DNA from 4 places in the Pseudomonas sp. LBUM1673 genome. Region 1 is predicted to be linked to each of the others. Evidence: predicted binding sites of a transcription regulator. Region 1 holds the regulator's gene; each other region holds the start of a gene.
The links. The regulator FliA, encoded in region 1, starts transcription of late flagellar genes. The targets are predictions, from matches to a motif close to CTAAAGTTTNNNNNNNNNNNGCCGNTAA.

Region 2: the regulator FliA is predicted to act here: its motif matches at 2,537-2,564, upstream of ACA044_RS14090 (methyl-accepting chemotaxis protein).
Region 3: the regulator FliA is predicted to act here: its motif matches at 2,511-2,538, upstream of flgM (flagellar biosynthesis anti-sigma factor FlgM).
Region 4: the regulator FliA is predicted to act here: its motif matches at 2,012-2,039, upstream of ACA044_RS30875 (methyl-accepting chemotaxis protein).

Annotation. Positions count from the first base shown of each region.
Region 1 covers NZ_CP166780.1:4,740,417-4,745,219, forward strand. Annotated here, with positions in the region: gene ACA044_RS21925 (chemotaxis protein CheA) at 1-104, opposite strand, end outside; gene ACA044_RS21930 (protein phosphatase CheZ) at 158-946, opposite strand; gene ACA044_RS21935 (chemotaxis response regulator CheY) at 969-1,340, opposite strand; gene fliA (RNA polymerase sigma factor FliA) at 1,508-2,248, opposite strand; gene fleN (flagellar synthesis regulator FleN) at 2,245-3,075, opposite strand; gene flhF (flagellar biosynthesis GTPase FlhF) at 3,193-4,521, opposite strand; gene flhA (flagellar biosynthesis protein FlhA) at 4,533-4,803, opposite strand, start outside.
Region 2 covers NZ_CP166780.1:3,063,297-3,068,099, reverse strand. Annotated here, with positions in the region: gene ACA044_RS14110 (LysR substrate-binding domain-containing protein) at 1-791, shown strand, start outside; gene ACA044_RS14105 (MmcQ/YjbR family DNA-binding protein) at 788-1,147, shown strand; gene ACA044_RS14100 (DUF1294 domain-containing protein) at 1,154-1,570, opposite strand; gene ACA044_RS14095 (undecaprenyl-diphosphate phosphatase) at 1,567-2,397, opposite strand; gene ACA044_RS14090 (methyl-accepting chemotaxis protein) at 2,692-4,326, shown strand; gene pnuC (nicotinamide riboside transporter PnuC) at 4,508-4,803, shown strand, end outside.
Region 3 covers NZ_CP166780.1:4,877,479-4,882,281, forward strand. Annotated here, with positions in the region: gene cheR (protein-glutamate O-methyltransferase CheR) at 1-570, opposite strand, end outside; gene ACA044_RS22520 (chemotaxis protein CheV) at 617-1,549, opposite strand; gene flgA (flagellar basal body P-ring formation chaperone FlgA) at 1,636-2,397, shown strand; gene flgM (flagellar biosynthesis anti-sigma factor FlgM) at 2,575-2,901, shown strand; gene ACA044_RS22535 (flagella synthesis protein FlgN) at 2,949-3,416, shown strand; gene ACA044_RS22540 (flagellar brake protein) at 3,505-4,251, shown strand; gene ACA044_RS22545 (MFS transporter) at 4,315-4,803, opposite strand, start outside.
Region 4 covers NZ_CP166780.1:6,751,885-6,756,687, forward strand. Annotated here, with positions in the region: gene ACA044_RS30865 (acetyl/propionyl/methylcrotonyl-CoA carboxylase subunit alpha) at 1-407, shown strand, start outside; gene ACA044_RS30870 (OprD family porin) at 561-1,802, shown strand; gene ACA044_RS30875 (methyl-accepting chemotaxis protein) at 2,109-3,992, shown strand; gene glmS (glutamine--fructose-6-phosphate transaminase (isomerizing)) at 4,742-4,803, opposite strand, start outside.

The DNA.
Region 1 (4,803 bases):
GGTCGGCTTTCAAGCTCGACCAGCTGTTCGGACAGTTGCTCTAGAATCTCGCCGGCCTCAACCAGGAAATCCTGAAGGATCTCTTCATCGGCGCCGAAGCTCATTAAGGGGGTGCTCCTGAGGTCTAAAAACCTAAAAAACCTAAAATGCTAAAACTCTAAAATCCTAGGCTGGATAACAAATCGTCCACATCGTCCTGACCGGACACAACGTCTTCTCTTTTATCGGCATGAATCTGCGGACCTTCACCCTGCGAGAGATGTTTTTGCGGATCTTTTTCAGCCAGCATCGCTTCATGGTCATGTTCGATACCCGCAAAGCGGTCTACCTGGCTTGCCATGAGCACGAGTTTGAGCAGGTTGCTTTCAACTTCGGTGACCAGTTGGGTCACGCGTTTGATCACCTGACCGGTGAGGTCCTGGTAATCCTGGGCCAGCAGAATGTCGTTGAGGTTGCTCGACACGACGCGGTTGTCTTCGCTGCTGCGTGTCAGGAAACCGTCGACCCGCCGGGCCAGTTCGCGGAACTCTTCAGCCCCGACTTCGCGACGCATGAACCGTCCCCAATCCGTGCTCAGCGCCTGAGCTTCGTCGCTCAGGCTGTTGATCAGCGGCGTGGCGTTTTCCACCAGGTCCATGGTGCGATTGGCCGCGGCCTCGGTCAGCTTGACCACATAGGACAGGCGCTCGGTGGCATCCGTGATCTGAGACACTTCCTCGGCTTGCGGCATGTGCGGGTCAATCTGGAAATTGACGATCGCGCTATGCAGCTCGCGGGTGAGCTTGCCCACTTCCTGGTACAGGCCACGGTCACGGGTCTGGTTGAGCTCATGGATCAGTTGCACAGCGTCGCCGAACCTGCCTTTTTCAAGGCTTTCGACCAGTTCGACCGCGTGTTTTTTCAGGGTCGACTCAAAATCGCCCTGTGAAGATTCGATATGCTCCATAGCTCCCCCGTGGCGCAGTTTCTCAACCGATGCGTTCGAAAATCTTCTCGATTTTTTCTTTCAACGCCTGGGCCGTGAAGGGTTTGACCACATAGCCGTTAACACCGGCCTGGGCCGCTTCGATGATCTGCTCGCGCTTGGCTTCAGCGGTCACCATCAGCACCGGCAGGTGCTTGAGCCTTTCATCGGCGCGTACCGCACGAAGCAGGTCGATGCCGGTCATACCGGGCATGTTCCAGTCGGTGACCAGAAAATCGAAGTTACCGCTTTGCAGCATCGGCAACCCGGTCAGCCCGTCATCAGCCTCGGCGGTGTTGGTGAACCCAAGGTCACGCAACAGGTTTTTTATGATCCGCCGCATCGTTGAGAAGTCATCAACGATGAGGATTTTCATGTTCTTGTCCAATTCGACCTCCAAGCAGTCTTAAACGCGCCCAGCACCTGGACGCGCCATTTCAATCAATCCGGCAAAGCACTCAATGACTGTCTGGAGCACAACAGATCGAGACCGGCGCAGTTCAACACCACACCCGCTCCATTCGCAGTGTCCCCACACTGCCTTCAGCGCGCTCGCCACTCCCCCAAACGCCCCCGCAAACGGGCCGCGCACTGGCTGTGTAACTGGCTGACCCGCGATTCGCTGACCCCCAGGACCTCACCGATTTCCTTGAGATTCAACTCTTCGTCGTAGTACAGCGCCAACACCAGTCGCTCACGCTCCGGCAAATTGGCAATCGCATCCGCCAGCGCTGCCTGGAAGCGTTCATCTTCCAGATCGCGTGACGGCTCGAGATGAGCACTCGCGCCATCCTCATGCAGCCCTTCGTGTTCGCCGTCCTGCAACAGATCGTCGAAACTGAATAACCGGCTGCCCAGGGTGTCGTTCAAAATCCCGTAATAATCGTCGAGACTCAATTGGAGTTCGGCCGCAACCTCGTGATCTTTAGCGTCACGGCCGGTTTTAGCTTCAATCGAGCGAATCGCGTCGCTGACCATGCGGGTATTGCGGTGGACCGAACGTGGCGCCCAGTCCCCCTTGCGCACTTCATCGAGCATTGCGCCGCGGATTCGTATGCCCGCGTACGTCTCGAAACTCGCGCCTTTGCTGGCGTCGTATTTGGTCGACACTTCAAGCAGGCCGATCATCCCGGCCTGGATCAGGTCTTCGACCTGGACACTGGCCGGCAAACGCGCCAGCAAATGGTAGGCAATACGTTTGACCAGTGGCGCGTAACGCTCGATCAGCTCGTACTGCGCGTCACGTGCCGACTTCTTGTAGAGGTTGTAGCCACTGGCTGTCATAGGACGGGTCCTGCGGTTTGTTGCACGAGGCGCTCGACGAAAAATTCCAGGTGCCCACGTGGATTGGCAGGCAGCGGCCAGGTATCGACCTTCTGCGCAATGGCCTTGAACGCCAGGGCGCACTTGGAACGCGGAAAGGCTTCGTAGACGGCACGCTGCTTCTGCACGGCCTTGCGCACGCATTCGTCGTAAGGCACCGCGCCGACATATTGTAAGGCGACGTCGAGAAAACGATCCGTGACCTTGGTCAACTTGGCGAACAGGTTGCGGCCTTCCTGCGGGCTCTGCGCCATGTTGGCCAGGACGCGGAAACGGTTCATGCCGTAGTCGCGGTTCAGCAGTTTGATCAGCGCGTAGGCGTCGGTGATCGAGGTCGGCTCGTCGCATACCACCAGCAAGACTTCTTGCGCTGCGCGCACGAAGCTGACCACCGAGTCACCAATGCCCGCAGCGGTGTCGATCACCAATACGTCGAGGTTGTCGCCGATATCGCTGAAGGCCTGGATCAGGCCGGCATGCTGGGCCGGGCTCAGATGAACCATGCTCTGGGTGCCGGATGCGGCCGGGACGATGCGAATACCGCCAGGCCCCTGCAACAGCACGTCGCGCAGCTCACAGCGGCCTTCGATCACGTCGGCCAGGGTGCGCTTGGGTGTCAGTCCCAGCAGGACGTCGACGTTCGCCAGCCCCAGATCGGCATCCAGCAGCATGACTCGCCGGCCGAGCTCAGCTAAAGCCAGGGACAAGTTCACTGACACGTTAGTCTTCCCGACGCCACCTTTGCCGCCGGTCACCGCGATCACCTGTACGGGATGCATGCTGCCCATGTTATTTTCTTTACCTTGTCTTACTTAGACGGAGGCCACATTACTGGCTGCGCGTTCATCAACAGAACAATGCATGGCAGACCATCGATGTAGGTACAAAAACTGTTCATTAATACCTCAGCCAACCCGCTTGGTCGGGCTGTGGTAAAGGTCAGCGAACATATCAGCCATGGCTTCTTCGCTGGGTTCTTCCTGCATTTGCACGCTGACGGCGCGGCTAACCAACTGATGACGACGCGGTAGATGCAAATCATCCGGAATCCGCGGGCCATCGGTCAGATAAGCCACCGGCAACTCATGACTGATAGCCAGGCTCAACACCTCGCCCAGACTTGCCGTTTCATCCAGTTTAGTCAGGATGCAGCCGGCAAGGCCGCAACGTTTGTAACTGTGATAAGCGGCGGTTAGAACCTGTTTCTGGCTGGTGGTTGCCAAGACCAGATAATTTTTTGATTTGATGCCCCGTCCAGCCAGACTTTCGAGTTGCATGCGCAGTGCCGGGTCGCTGGCCTGCAGGCCGGCGGTATCGATCAGCACCACGCGTTTGCGCAGCATGGGCTCCAGCGCCTGCCCCAGCGATTGGCCCGGGTCGACGTGGGTAACTGGCACGTTGAGGATCCGGCCCAAGGTCTTGAGCTGTTCCTGGGCACCAATGCGATAGCTGTCCATGCTCACCAGCGCGATGTTCTGTGCGCCGTACTTGAGCACGTAACGGGCCGCGAGCTTGGCCAGCGTGGTGGTCTTGCCCATGCCGGCCGGGCCGACCATGGCAATCACGCCGCCCTCTTCCAGTGGCTCGACTTCCGGGGTGGCGATCATCCGCGCCAGGTGCGCGAGCAACATGCGCCAGGCCTGACGGGGCTCTTCAATGTCGGTAATCAGCGCCAGCAGATCCCGCGACAACGGGCCGGACAGGCCGATGCGTTGCAGGCGACGCCAGAGGTTGGCTTGGGCCGGACGGCTGCCTTGCAGCTGATTCCAGGCCAGCGAGCCCAGTTGTACTTCCATCAGTTCACGCAGGCTGTTGAGTTCGAAACGCATCGAATCGAATGCACGCGGGTCGACGCCACCGGAGGCTGGCGCAGGGGCCGGCGCTGCACGACGAGGTTCGGCGTAGGTCGGTTCGATCAGCGGCTCGGCGGCGGTCAACGGCAGGCCAGCGAACAACTGGCGATTGGTGGTCTTGTCGCTCTCGCCATCGCCACGCAGGCTCAGTTCGGCCTGGGCGGTGACGATCCGCGACTGGGTCTTGCGCAGCTCGTCCTCGAGTTCCATGTTCGGAACACGCGGGGCCAGCGCCGACAGCTTGTAATCCAGGGCAGCCGTCAGCTCGACACCGCCAGCAATCCGGCGATTGCCAATGATGGCGGCATCAGCGCCCAGCTCATCACGAACCAGTTTCATGGCCTGACGCATATCGGCGGCGAAAAAACGCTTAACTTGCATAAACCACTACCTCAGCCGTTGGGCCCTACTGTCGCAACGATGGTCACTTGCTTGTTGTCAGGAATTTCCTGGTAAGCCAACACATGCAAACCCGGGACTGCCAGTCGGCCAAATCGCGACAGCATCGCGCGAACCGGACCGGCCACCAGCAGAATCACCGGTTGACCTTGCATTTCCTGACGCTGCGCCGCTTCGATCAATGAGCGTTGCAGTTTCTCTGCCATGCTTGGCTCCAACAGAACACCCTCTTCCGAGCCTTGTCCTGCCTTCTGAAGACTATTG
Region 2 (4,803 bases), 1.7 Mb from region 1:
TGGAAGAACGCCTGGGCGCGCGTCTGCTGCAACGCACCACTCGCCAACTCAACCTGACCGCCGTGGGCGAGCGTTACTTGCGGCATTGTCAGGCGATGCTGCTGGAGGCCGAGATGGCCGACGAAGCGGTGGCCAGCATGTCCAACGAGCCCCGGGGGCGCTTGCGAGTGTCCTGTCCCGTTGGATTAGCCCACGAAATTCTGCCTGGGGTGATCAGTAACTTCCTGGAGAAATTCCCTCAGGTTCAGCTGGAGATTATGCTGCTCAACCGTCGGGTTGATCTGGTGACCGAGGGCGTCGACGTCGCCTTGAGAGTGCGGGATCTGGGTGATGAAGACCCATTGCTGGTCACCCGCCGTTTACGTCAGGCGCAAACCGTCATGGTCGCCAGCCCGGCGTTTCTTCGCGAGCGGCAGATCAAGACGCCGGACGATTTGAAAAACGTGCCGATGCTGGGCGCCCTGGAGGCCGATCGGCTGGTGCATCTGCGTATGCTCGACCAGCACGGCAAGGCCTGTGACATGGCGTTCGAAGCCCGCCTGGGGATCGATGACTTTCTCGTACGCAGGGCTTGTACGCTGTCCGGATTGGGTTTCACCGTGTTGCCAATGATGTATTGCGAGCAGGAGCTGGAAAACGGCTCGCTGGTGCAACTGTTGCCCGACTGGTCATTGCCGGGCGGCTGGCTGCAAGCCGTCTACCCTCATCGACGCGGGGTGATGCCGGCCGTGCGCGCCTGGATCGACCATTTGATCGAATCATTCAATGCTTGTGGGGACAGACTGTTATGAAAGCGGGATTAATTAGCGAAGAGGACGTCGCGCAATACTGCCTGGCGCTGCCCGGTGCGCGGGAGGACTACAAGTGGGGTGGCGTGCGGGTGTTTTCGATTGCCGGGAACAAGATGTTCGCCTTGCAGAACCTGCGGGGACAGTCCCTGGCCTTCAAGGTCGACAAGGACCTGTTCCTGGGCCATTGCGACCGGCCGGGCATTCACCCGGCGCCGTATCTGGCCCGGGCTCAGTGGATCATCATGGAAACGCCCTACCCGCTGGGCGCCGAAGAGCTGCAAGGCTTGTTGCAACGTTCCCACCAATTGGTGGTGAGCAAGTTGCCCAAGCGCACGCAGGTCGGCTTGCTGCTTTAAAGTGCTTTAAAACAACGCAAACAGGTTAGCGCCCAGAAACAGCTGGTCGATCCAGAACACTTGATGCATCAGCACGATGAGCCAGAACACCAACTGAAACGAAACCTTGCGGGTCTTGTGCCGAAACACTTGCTGGGCCAGCAAGGCGCCCGGCCAACCACCCGCCAGTTCCACCGCGTGCAGAACGTTTTCCGGCGTGCGCCAGCTGTCGGTGCGGGCCTTGTGCTTGTCGCTCCAGTACAGGAAAAACGCCAGCACGCTGACGATGCCGTACGCCGCCAGGGGAATTACCGACACCCCGCGCAGCCACAGCGACACCGAGCCAAACAATGGCACTGCGCACAGCACAGCGAACACCAGCAGTTTCAGCCGTGGGTTCTGAATCGCGCGCCCGGGGTTGTTGCGTGCGGCGGAGCCATTCATTGCTTGACCGCTGTCCAGTCGACCCAGCCGAATTGCCAAGTGGCCAGGATCACCAGACCGAACGCAATGCGATACCAGGCGAACACTGCATAGCTGTGGCTGGCAATAAAGATGAGCAAGCCGCGAACGGCGATCATTGCAAAGATAAAGGCGGTGACGAAACCAATGGCAAACACCGGAAAATCAGCCGGCACAAACAGATTGCGGTATTTGTAGCCGGAGTACACCGCCGCACCGACCATGGTCGGCATGGCGAGGAAGAACGAGAACTCGGTGGCTGTCTTGCGCGACAACCCGAACAGCAAACCACCAATGATCGTCGAGCCGGAACGCGAAGTCCCGGGGATCATCGCCAGGCATTGGGCGAAGCCGACTTTCAGGGCGTCTTTCCAAGTGATGTCATCGACGCTTTCAGCATGCACTTCATGCTGACGGCGTTCGGCCCACAACATGACGATCCCGCCCACGACCAGTGCAGTGGCCACGGTAATCGGGTTGAACAGGTACTCGTGAATCAAATCGGCGAAAATCACCCCCAATACCACAGCCGGCAGGAAGGCAATCAGCAGGTTCGCGGTAAAGCGTCGAGCGCTGGGTTGCGTCGGCAAACCGATAACCACGTCAAAGATCTTGCGGCGAAACGCCCAGACCACCGCCAGGATCGCCCCGAGCTGGATGATGATATTGAAGGCCATGGCCCGCTCGCCCCCAAAGTTGAGCAAGTCCGCCACAATGATCTGGTGCCCGGTACTGGAAATGGGCAAGAACTCGGTCAGCCCTTCTACAACCCCTAAAATCAATGCCTGAAAGGCGGTCCAAAGATCCATCAATCCCCCAAGAAGCGATGCCCCCAGGCATGCTCCGTTAATAATGTTTAGAGCGCTAACCGCGATCGGCGTCAGCGCAAGCCCCACACGCACAAGATCCCTACAAAACCGTAAAAATTCCGTGAACTTTCAACTTGGGCTCAGGTTTTTCCGTGCGGGGCCGAAATCCTATCAGACACGCCTCATTTACGCTGCCGCGTAATAGGACCTGAGTCGCATAGGCCCGATCGGCAAAGTGTGGTTGGATGCTGGCGATCGTTTATAACAAGAACAAGAAAACGGAGTAAAAGCGTTATGAACAGCTTGCGCAGTGTGTCGATCAGCCGACGCTTGTGGCTCATCTTGATCGTGGCCGTGGTGATGCTATTGACGTTGGGTGTGTTGATGCTCAAGCAGATTCACGACGACCTCTATGAGGCCAAGGCTGAAAAGACCCAACACGTGGTGCAGACCGCCAGTGGCATCCTGACCTACTACCACAGCCTGGAAACCGCCGGCACCCTTACCCGCGATGCAGCGCAAAAGCAGGCACTCACTGCCGTGCGCGGATTGCGCTACAGCCAGAATGACTATTTCTGGATCAACGATCTGACGCCCGTCATGGTCATGCACCCGACCAATCCGAAACTGGAAGGCCAGAACCTCTCGACGATCCGCGACCCGGACGGTTTCGCGCTGTTCAACGAGATGGTCGCCATCGCCAAGGCCAAGGGTGCCGGCATGGTCGACTACCGCTGGCCGAAACCGGGCGCCAGCGCGCCGGTGGAAAAAACCTCCTACGTCAAACTGTTCGAGCCCTGGGGTTGGGTGATCGGCTCGGGCGTGTACATCGATGACATGCAGGCCGAGTTTTATGCGCAGGTCTGGAAAGCGTCTTTCGTGGGTCTGGTGATTGCCCTGATCATGGCGCTGCTGGTGATCATGATTGCCCGCAGCATCGTGCGCCCGCTGCAGGAAGCCGTGAACGCCATGGCCAATATCGCCAGCGGTGAAAGCGACCTGACCCGCAGCCTCGATACCCATGGCCAGGACGAAGTCACGCAACTGGCCCGGCACTTCAACGCCTTTACCGCCAAACTGCGCCTGGTGATCAGTCAGTTGCAAGTGTCCGCCGGCGCACTGGGCCAGTCTTCCAGCGAACTGGGCAACGATGCCGCGCAGGCTCAGCAACGCAGCCAGCAGCAATCTCAACAAATGGAACTGGTGGCGACCGCGATCAACGAAGTGACCTACGGCGTGCAAGATGTGGCCAAAAACGCCGAGCACGCGGCCAGCGAAATGCGCAATGCCGAGTCTGAGGCGCAACAGGGGCAGGTCAACATCGACGGCAGCCTGCAGCAGATCGACAAGCTGTCGTCGACCATCGATCAAGCCGTCGAAGTGATTCGCACGCTGGCCGCTGAAAGCACGCAAATCGGCAGCGTTCTGGAAGTGATCCGCTCCATCGCCGAGCAAACCAACTTGCTGGCCCTCAACGCCGCCATCGAAGCCGCCCGGGCCGGCGAGCAAGGACGAGGGTTTGCGGTGGTCGCCGATGAAGTGCGCCTGCTGGCCCAGCGCACCCAGAAGTCCACGGCGGAAATCCAGTCGATGATCGAACGCCTGCAAAGTCATTCCGAAGCGGCGGTCAAAGTAATTAGCGACAGCAGCCGTGCGTCGCAACTGACCATCGAGCAGGCCGGCCTGGCCGGTGCCAGCCTGAATGCCATCGGCCAGGCCTTGCGCAACCTCAACGGGCTGAACGCATCGATTGCCAGTGCGACCTTGCAGCAGGCCCATGTGGTGGAAGACATCAATCAGAACGTCACCCAGGCAGCCGGGTTGTCCCACAGCACGGCACTGGCGGCCGAACAGTCGAGCGTAGCCAGTGCTCACCTCAAGGAACTGAGCGAACAGTTGAACGGGTTGCTCAAGCAGTTTCGGGTGTAACTCAAGCGAGTGAACCGCTTTTCGTAGGAGCCAAGCTTGCCGGCGAAGGCGCTCTTAAGGACGCCTTCGCCGGCAAGCCTGGCTCCTACATGTCCGATTTACCCCAATGCCACAACAAGCCCATTCCCCACAATCCGGGTACAATTCGCCCCCCTCATTTCTACGACACCAAGGAGCCTCCATGTCCGGGCTTGAACTGTTTGCCGCCGCACTCGGTGTAATTGCCGTCTGGTTGACGGTCAAACAGAACCCCTGGTGCTGGCCGATCGGCCTGGTCATGGTGCTGCTATATAGCTGGATCTTTTTTGAGGTGAAGCTGTACTCGGACATGCTGCTGCAGGTCGTCTACGCCGCCTTGCAGCTGTATGGCTGGTGGCAGTGGACCCAAGGCGGGCATGCGCATCAGGGACGCCAGGTCAGCCGGCTCGACAGTCGATCGGTGGCGCTCAGCCTGGCCATCGGCGCCCTCGGCAGTCT
Region 3 (4,803 bases), 140 kb from region 1:
CGGCGCCTTGATGGCCCAGCGTCCCGGCCCTTTGGGGTCGAAGTAACGCTGAAGGCGCTCGGGCGACAGACCGCGGCCAATGGCCAGGCTGTCGTACTCGCCGGTCTTGCAGTTGGTCAGCATGGTGCCGGACAGGTCGGTGGCAACGATCTGCACGCCCATCTTCAACTGGCCCATGTTGACCCGCTCGAACTCATCGATGGACATCGACAGCGAATAGGGTTCCTGCCCCGACGAGCACGCCGCCGACCAGATCCGCAGGCGCTGGCCGGGGCTGGCCTTGATCGCTTCAGGCAATACCTTGTTCTTCAAGACTTCAAACGGATAGGTGTCACGAAACCACAGGGTTTCGTTGGTGGTCATGGCATCCACCACCATCTCGCGCAAACCGCTGCGCGGCTGGGTCTGGATGCGCTGAACCAGCTCACCCAGGGATTTGATGCCCTGCTGTTCCATCAGTTTGTTGAGACGGCTCGAGACCAGGTATTGCTTGTTTTCACCGAGCAAAATGCCACAGGCTTTTTCCAGGAATACCCGGAACTGTTCGAAATCCAAATTACCCGTAGACAATGATGCCGCCTCTTAAATCGTGTTGACCGCCAGGGGCAGAAGGCCCCTAGCTGTTATCTGCTGCTTTGATCCGGTCGACTACCCGGGATGCCAGGTCATCAGGACGGAATTTGGCCAGGAAGTCATCGGCACCGACCTTCTTGACCATCGCCTGATTGAATACACCCGACAACGAAGTATGCAGGATGATATGAAGCTTTTGCATGCGCGGGTCGGCGCGGATCTCGGCCGTCAGGGTGTACCCGTCCATCTCCGGCATCTCGATGTCGGAGATCATCATCAGGAACTCTTCCTCCGGCTTCTTGCCCTCGTCGACCAGCTTGCGCAGGTAATCCAGCGCTTGCCGACCGTCGTTCAACGCCACCACTTCGACGCCGACCGTTTGCAGGCAACGAGTCACCTGCTTGCGCGCCACCGACGAGTCATCGACCGTCAATACTCGCAAAGAGAGCGCCTTGTGCTGAGTCTCGACATCCACCACGCCAATCGAAATCGCTTCCGGTGTCGGCGCCACTTCCGCCAGCACCTTCTCGACGTCGATGATTTCGACTAACTGGTTGTCGACCCGAGTCACAGCCGTCAGGTAATGATCGCGCCCCGTGCCCTTGGGTGGCGGATGAATCTCCTCCCAGTTCATGTTGACGATGCGTTCCACCGACCGAACCAGGAAGCCCTGGGTCTTGGTGTTGTACTCCGTGATGATCACGAAGGGATTGCTCTGATCCAGCAACCGACCGGAACCGGTCGCCATCGCCAGATCCAGAATCGGAATGGTCGCCCCCCGAATATTCGCCACACCGCACACGACAGGACTGGACTTGGGCATCAGGGTCAGCTTGGGGCATTGCAGCACCTCGCGAACCTTGAACACGTTGATCCCATACAGCTGCTGGCCGTCGAGACGGAACAACAACAGCTCAAGGCGATTCTGCCCTACCAGTTGCGTGCGCTGGTTCACCGAATCCATTACACCAGCCATGCCCAGACTCCTACTACCTACCAACGCTAAGTGTGTTGCGACGCACATTCTTCACTAAACGGCACGGCGCTTGCTTTTTAACTCTTATGAACACAGAACCGACATTTTTCCGACGCCTGACATCAACCTGCCGCAGATTACTCTGTGCGATGTCGGCCGTTTGCCTGTTCAACGCTGGCAGCCCTGCCCTTGCTGATGCGGTTACCTTGCCTGACATGCTTATCGGCGTCACTCAGGGCTTTCTTGAATTCACCGTAGAAGACTATCTGGCCACCAGTCAAACGCAAGGACGCTACGAAATCGAGGTCAACCAGCTCGATCCGCGTCTGCGCATGCCCATGTGCGACAAGGAATTGACAGCCACCCTCGAGAGCCCGGCGAGGCCTCTGGGCCGGGTCACGGTCAAGGTTCGCTGCGATAGCGCCTCCCCCTGGACGGTCTTCGTACCCGCTCAAGTGCGGCTGTTTCGCGACATCGTGACGACCACTCGTCCGCTCAAGCGCACAGGTATTATCGAGCCTCAGGACGTGACCCTGCGCGAGCGCGATATCAGCCTGATAAATCAGGGCTTTCTGACTTCCGTCGATCAGGCGATCGGACAAAAACTTACCCGACCAATGGTCGCCGATCAGATCATTACCCTGGTGCATCTCGAACAGGCGGAAGTGATCCGCAAGGGCGACCAAGTGGTGATTACCGCCCGCAGTGGTACGCTCAGTGTGCGTATGCCGGGTGAAGCGCTGTCCAATGGCGGCATGAGCGAACAGATTCGCGTGAAAAACCTTAACTCCCAGCGGGTCATCAAGGCGCAAGTCACCGCGCCCGGCCAGGTGGAGGTTTTTATGTGAGCGGCCATGCAGGGCTCTGTGTTCGTGAAGAGTGGCGCTGCCCGAAGCTGTTCCCTAAACTGTGCCGCATGCAGGACATGCGCTGGCGCATGCAAGCTCATTGATAAATGGGCCTAAAGTTTTCCGGGGGATAGCCGAAAACATGGCAAGCGTCCAAATACCCAGAGGTTTTTTGTCATGGTCATCGATTTCAGTCGTTTAAACAGCTCCTCGTCACTTACGGGCAGTACACGTACCAGCGCAGCGAAGGAAACCGCCGAAGCCGGCCAATCCGCGCCGCTGAATACCCCGGCCGAACAGGCCAGTACCACCAAAAGCGGGGAATCGGTACACCTCAGTGATGAGGCTCAACAGTTGCAGAAGGTCACTGACAAGCTGCGCGATCAGCCTGCCGTCGACAAAGCCCGCGTGGCCGAGTTGAAAGCAGCGATTGCCGATGGCAGCTATAAAGTCGACAGCAACCGTGTAGCCAGCAAACTGCTCAATTTCGAAGCCCAGCGCTAGGCCACGGCCCGCGCCAGGCTTTTGGACGCTTAAACCCAAGGCCAGCCATGCACGACACTAATTTACTGCAACTGATCATCGACGACTTTGCCCCGGCGCAACACCTGCTGGAGCTGCTGCAAACCGAGTCCCTCGCGCTGCACGGTCGCGACATGCCACTGCTCGAAGACATTCTGGCGCAGAAACAGGCATTGATCATTTTGCTCGATCAGCATGGTCGCAAACGCAGTGAAATCCTTACCAGCCTCAACCTGCCGACCAATCGCCAAGGCTTGGAGCAACTTGCCAGCCATTCGAGCATTGGCGAACAGTTGCTGGCGCAGAGCGATGTGCTGACCGACCTCCTGGCCCAGTGCCAGGCCGCCAATGCCAACAATGGCCAGTCGATTCTGGTGCAGCAGGCCGCCACGGCCAACCAGCTGAAAATCCTCACCGGCGGCGAGCCGCCAGCGCTCTACGATGCCCGCGGTTCAACCTCCAGGCTCGCAAAACCACGCCCGCTCAGTCAGGCTTGAGCCTTTCAATGAGCACGCTCTATCAAGACGCGAAACATGCTGGCAGAATGCTGGCCAGTAGTCATATTTGTCTGGAGATTGATGCCCCGTGTTCAATGCCTTAAGCGCGGAAGATGCTCCGCAGCCACCCAAGGTGCTCACCACACCCCTGGAAATCTCCGGCAATCTGCGTCAGCTGCAAGACAGCCATGACCCGCTGATCATCACGTTCCACGAACGCAGCCAGCGCTTCCAGAGTTATCTGGTGGACGTCGACCGTGACAGCAACATGATCGCCCTGGACGAAATGATCCCCCGCGACGGCGAACGCTTTCTGCTGGCCGGCGAACCGTTCAAGGTCGAAGGCTTCCACGAAGGCGTACGCATCGCCTGGGAAAGCAATGGCCCGCTGACGATCGACGAGTCCGGCGATGGCCGCTGCTACCGTGGCGCTCTGCCTGATGAGGTGGTTTACCATCAGCGCCGCAATGCTTTCCGCGCCGCGCTGAAGCTGGCCCAACTGGTCAATGTCGAACTGGGGGGTGACAAACTCAAGTCGCCCGTCAGCGGCAAGCTGCTGGACATCTCCGCTACTGGCGGCAAATTGCGCTTCGAAGGCGACATCACCGCCCGGCTGCAACTGGGCCAGGTCTACGACCGTTTCGTCGCCGCCCTGCCCTTCGGCAGCATGACGGCACCGGTGGAGTTGCGTTACCTGCATTTCGAAGAAAAGATCAACACCACCTTTGCCGGCGTGCGTTTTCACAACATGAGCGGTTTGGTGCAGCGGCAGGTCGAGCGGTTCGTCTATCAGCTTCAGCGCGAAGCGCGGCGCTTCGATAAAGACGACTTCTGATACACCGCTCTTATAAAAAACGGGCAGTCCCTTGCGGTGACTGCCCGTTTTTTTATGCCTTGATCAAGGCCTCGCTTCGGTAAAGCTTTGCTCACGACCCGCGTCAGGGTCTTCTGGCTCCGGATCCGTTTCAGGCACTGATTCGGGCTCAGGTTCAGGGTTGATCGGATTTTGCATCTGATCCTGCACTACCTGCTCATCGACTCGCGGATCAAGGCAAGCGACCAGTGGCGAATTCGACATACTGTCCGGCATGGCCACGTGATGCAGCGGAGCATCGTCCACCTGATGCAGGTTGGTGACCGCCTTCGGACGGATTCGCCACACCAGCACCAGGGCGAAGAAGCTGAAGAAGGCGTAGAGCATCTGACTGCCGAACAACTTCATCAGCACCCCGGCCACCAGCGGCCCGATACTCGCGCCGACACCGTAAGTCACCAGCAGCATCGCCGTCAGCGACACCCGGCGATCACCCTCGACGTGGTCGTTGGAGAACGCCACCGCCAATGGATACAGGCAGAACTGCACCAACGAGCAGAGGAAGCCTGCGAT
Region 4 (4,803 bases), 2.0 Mb from region 1:
ACTTCGCCGAACAAATCACCATCGCTCCGCGCAGCGCCGTGTCGGCCGACCCTGAGGTGCTGCGCACGTTCGTCGAGATCGACGGCAAGCGCCATGAACTGGGCCTGCCTGCCGCGCTGTTGCGGGGCGTCAGCCTGAGTGCAGCGGGCCCCGCCAGCGAAAACATGGCCCCCATCGAGGTCGCTGATCCACAGGCGGTACTGACCCCCGTGGCGGGGAATCTGCATACCTGGGTCGTCGGGGACGGCGAATCGGTGAGCACCGGGCAAGTGATCGCGGTGGTAGAAGCGATGAAAATGGAAACATCGATCCTGGCCCCCTGTGCGGGCGAAGTTCATATTGCCAAACAGGCAGGTGCCTACTTCGAAGCCGGTTCCATGATCGGCCGTATCAAAACAGCTAATTGATTTAAACGCTTTTCTTTTCGCAGACGGTACGCGCAACGGGCTAATAACCCGGTTGCCGCGTGCTGCCCGCAGAAATCTGTAGATGTAAATTTACACTCAAAATAACGATAAAACTCAACCAATAAATCTGCCGTTATCTGGAGCATAAAGAGCATGTTGATCAAAAAGACTTTCGCTATTGCGGGTACTTGCGCGTTGGTTTTCCCATTCACGGCATCTGCAGATTTTATTGCCGACAGCAAGGCTAGCGTGGAACTGCGCAACTTCTACTTCAACCGTGACTTTCGTAACGGGCCGCCCACCGCCGAGCGTGATGCAGCCGCAGAGTGGGCGCAGGGCGCCATGTTGCGATTCGAGTCGGGTTATACCACAGGGACTCTGGGCCTGGGCGTCGACGCCGTCGGCATGCTCGGCCTCAAGCTTGATGGCGGCGATGGCTCTGGTGGTACGGGCCTGTTGCCAGCTGACCTGAGTTCAAAGAACGGCCGCGGTTCACAGGACGAGTATTCAAAACTTGAGCTGACGGCCAAGGCCAAGGTGTCGGAAACCGTTCTAAAGGTGGGCTCACTCGCCTTCCGTACACCCGTAGTCTCGAGTAATGACTCGCGCCTGTTGCCGGCCACTTTCGAAGGCGCACTGCTGAGCTCAAAGGACATCGATAAGTTAGTGTTGCAAGGCGGCAAACTGGAGCAAATCAAGTTCAACAGCTCCTCAAACTATGAGGACTTCACGGGCAACCGCATCGGCGGCGTCAGCGATGACTTTCGCTTTGCCGGCGGCACCTACAGTTTCAACAAGGCCCTGAGCACCAGCCTGTACTACGGCAACCTGGAAAACGTCTATCGGCAGTTCTTTGGCGGCGTGGTCTACGAGATCCCCCTCGCCGCGCAACAGTCGCTGAAGTTCGACCTGCGCTATTCGAAAAGCACCGACGACGGCAACTTCCGCCCACTCGATAACCGGGCGGCGAACGGCCTGGTGTCCTACACCCTGGGCTCCAACGTATTCACCGCTGCCTATCAGCGCATGAGCGGTGACGACCCCTTCCCGTACATTGCCAATAGCGACCCCTACCTGGTCAACTTCGTCCAGATCAATGACTTTGCCAACACTCAGGAACGCTCCTGGCAGCTGCGCTATGACTATAACTTCGCCGCGCTGGGCATCCCTGGGCTGACGTTCATGAGTCGTTATGTCCAGGGTGACAACGCGTTAGTCGCCGGCAGCAACACCGGTAAAGAGTGGGAGCGCGACACCGACATTGGTTATGTCATACAGACGGGTTCGCTGAAAAATCTCGGCCTGAAAGTCAGAAACGCAACCGTCAGGTCAAACTTTGGTAATGATCTGGATGAAACCCGCCTGATCCTTAGTTACACCTTGGCATTGTGGTAACAGCGAAACGCTCAGGTAACTTTCAGCCATAACCTGTATTTGGCCCTTTAAAACTTTATCAATCAATAACGCAAGGCAAGGTGTTTCGTACGCCTTGAAGTTAGCTGCAGCAGGGACTTTTTTATCCTGACCCCATATTTTGGCAGGCGCTGCAAAGCAAACTTCGGACAATTAATAGCTCCGGTTTATACAAGGCGGCAATTGCGCTCTTAAATAACAAGGCCCCGGGGCTGATAACCCAGCCCCGGAATCCCTCAGCCGCAACCGTGATACATGGTTTACCGATTTATACCTGGAGAATGAGCGATGGGACATCTCAAATTTAATCAGAAGATATTGCTGATCGCCTCCTTGGTGATCATGGCGGTGTTTTGCGCGTTTTCCGTGTTGAATGACTTTCGCCTTCGTGAAGACAGTTCGCAGAAAATCGAACAAAACACACGCGCCCTCGCCGCCTCCATGGCACATGACATCCAGAGCTGGCTGGACGGCCGGCTGATTTTAATGAAGAGCGTCGCCGAATTTATCGGGCAGAACCCTACGGCAGAAAACGTCCTGGCCAAGTTACAAAACCAAGTGCTTATGGAGCAGTTCATTGCCACGTATGCCGGCACCCGTGACGGCAAATTTCAGATCTATCCGCCACGGGAAATGCCTGCGGACTACGACGCCCGACAGCGCCAGTGGTACAAGGACGCCATCGCCAACGGTGCGGCGATGACCGAGCCCTACGTGGGCGCGGGGATCGATTACAGGATCATCACCCAGGCAGTCGTTATCCCTTCCGGGCAGCAAACACTCGGGGTTCTGGGCGCCAGTCTGAAAATCGAGACGATCTCGCAAACACTCAATGCCCAGGCGTTCGATGGCAACGGCTACGCCTTTCTGGTGAGCAAGGAGGGCAAGATACTGGTTCACCCTGACCAGGCGCTGATTGGTAAAACCCTGGCCGATCTGTTTCCGGGCAACACCTTGATGCTGAACGATCGGCTGGTCGAAGCCGCGTCGGTTGATGGCATGAAATTCACCCTGTTCTCTGCGGTCAAGGGCCTGCCCTCGCAGGATTGGTACATCGGTATCGTCCTCGACAAACAAGCGGCCCTGGCCAGTGTCTCCGCGTTCCGCAATTCCGCGATCATCGCGACGATTGTTGCCGGCCTGGCCACGTTGCTGCTGCTCGGGCTGCTGATTCGCGTGCTGATGAGGCCCCTGCATTCGATCAGCCACGCGATGGAAGATATTGCCCAGGGCGACGGCGATTTGACCCGTAGATTGTCGATCTTGTCGAAGGACGAATTCGGGCAACTGGCCATTAGCTTCAATCGCTTCGGCGATCGGATCCACGCCTCTATCACCGAGGTATCGTCGACGACGAATGCTTTGGGTGAAGCCACGCGCCGGGTGCTATCGGCGTCCAATTCCTCGGTGGAGAAATCGGAACACCAATCGGGTTACACCACCAGTGTGGCTGCCGCGATCGAAGAGCTGGGCGCGGCGGCGCAGGAGATCGCTTCAAGCGCCTCGGCAGCGTCCAAAGGTGCTTCCAGCGCCAGGTTACAGATCGAGTCGACCTGCGACCTGGTGGAGAATACGGTCACGGCCATGAGCCGCCTGCAGGAAAATATCGAACTGACCCGCTCGCAGATCGAAGACCTCAACGCCAAAACCGTCAACATCGGAAAAGTCCTGGAGGTCATTTCGACTATTTCCGGAAAGACCAATCTGCTGGCCCTGAATGCGGCTATCGAGGCGGCCAGAGCCGGAGAGGCGGGACGCGGCTTTGCCGTCGTGGCGGACGAAGTCAGAAGCCTTGCCCATCATACCCAGAACGCCACCGAAGAAATTCGCCAGGTAATCGAAGCGTTACAGGCCGGCGCCACCCAGGCTTCCCGAACCATGCTTCACAGCAATGAAATCGGCAGCCAAAGCGTGCTCGTCGCGAAACAGGCTGGGGCCAGCCTTGTAAAAGTAGTCTCAAGGATCGGTGAGATTGATGAGATGTGCCTTACAGTCGCTGCCGCGACTGAAGAGCAAACAACAGCCGTCGATCAACTGACCAAGGATGTGCATGAGATCAGCCAGTTGAATCGCCAGACCACTGACAATCTTAGCGCTACCCTCAGAGCCTGTGCAGAGTTGGATTCCGAAGCTGGGCGACTCAGAAATGTGGTCGATACTTTCAAGTTGTAGGCGTATTAGTTAAAAGCGAACAATCTGTGCTGGCCCCGGCCTGATTTGATCGCCAGAGTGGTGGGACTCACTTCCGCCACTTTTCACCAAGGCCATGGCCTGCCTGAGTAAGTAAAACTTCGAATCCTGACAACGGGACTCACTGTCAGCCCATGGTTAGGTAACTGTCCCATCATGCTGTGTGATCCGCGCCAGCCAATGCAGAGATTTTGCCGCAGACCAGACTAGGTCTACCGTCAGGAACTGCCACAGGCTTCATCGGCTACCTCGCTATTGAGGCACATCAAGCCACTGCGCGGTCTTTCACCGTTTAAATCTCTGCCAACCACAGAAGAAGCGGCAACCTGCTTCATTAAATGCCTCACTCGTAAGCCCCGAGGACATTACCATCCCCTCAAGCACCTCGTGTGATGGTGCAGTAAACGATTAAAACCATAACAACCTTTCCCGTTAAGAACTGAAGCTATAGCTTTAACATCCGCCGCCCCAATGGAATACTTTGAAAACTGTTCGAATAGTTCCACATGTGGCTGTTTCCAGCCCACGTATATACTTCTTTCAACGTACGAACGTAGTGATTCTTCATTTTGTATTTGGAGCAGCATATCAGGGCACAGGAGGGAACGATTTGACGGCACTGGCTGACCGGGTCAAGCGCAGGCAGGCATGAGGCTTGGAGACCCTGCGGGTCTCCAAGCTGCGACAGTTTTTATTACTTGAGACCACAGGCCGATCAGCCTGTGGATAACTCACTCTACGGTGACCGACTTCGCCAGGTTGCGCGGCTGGTCGACGTCGGTGCCCTTCAACA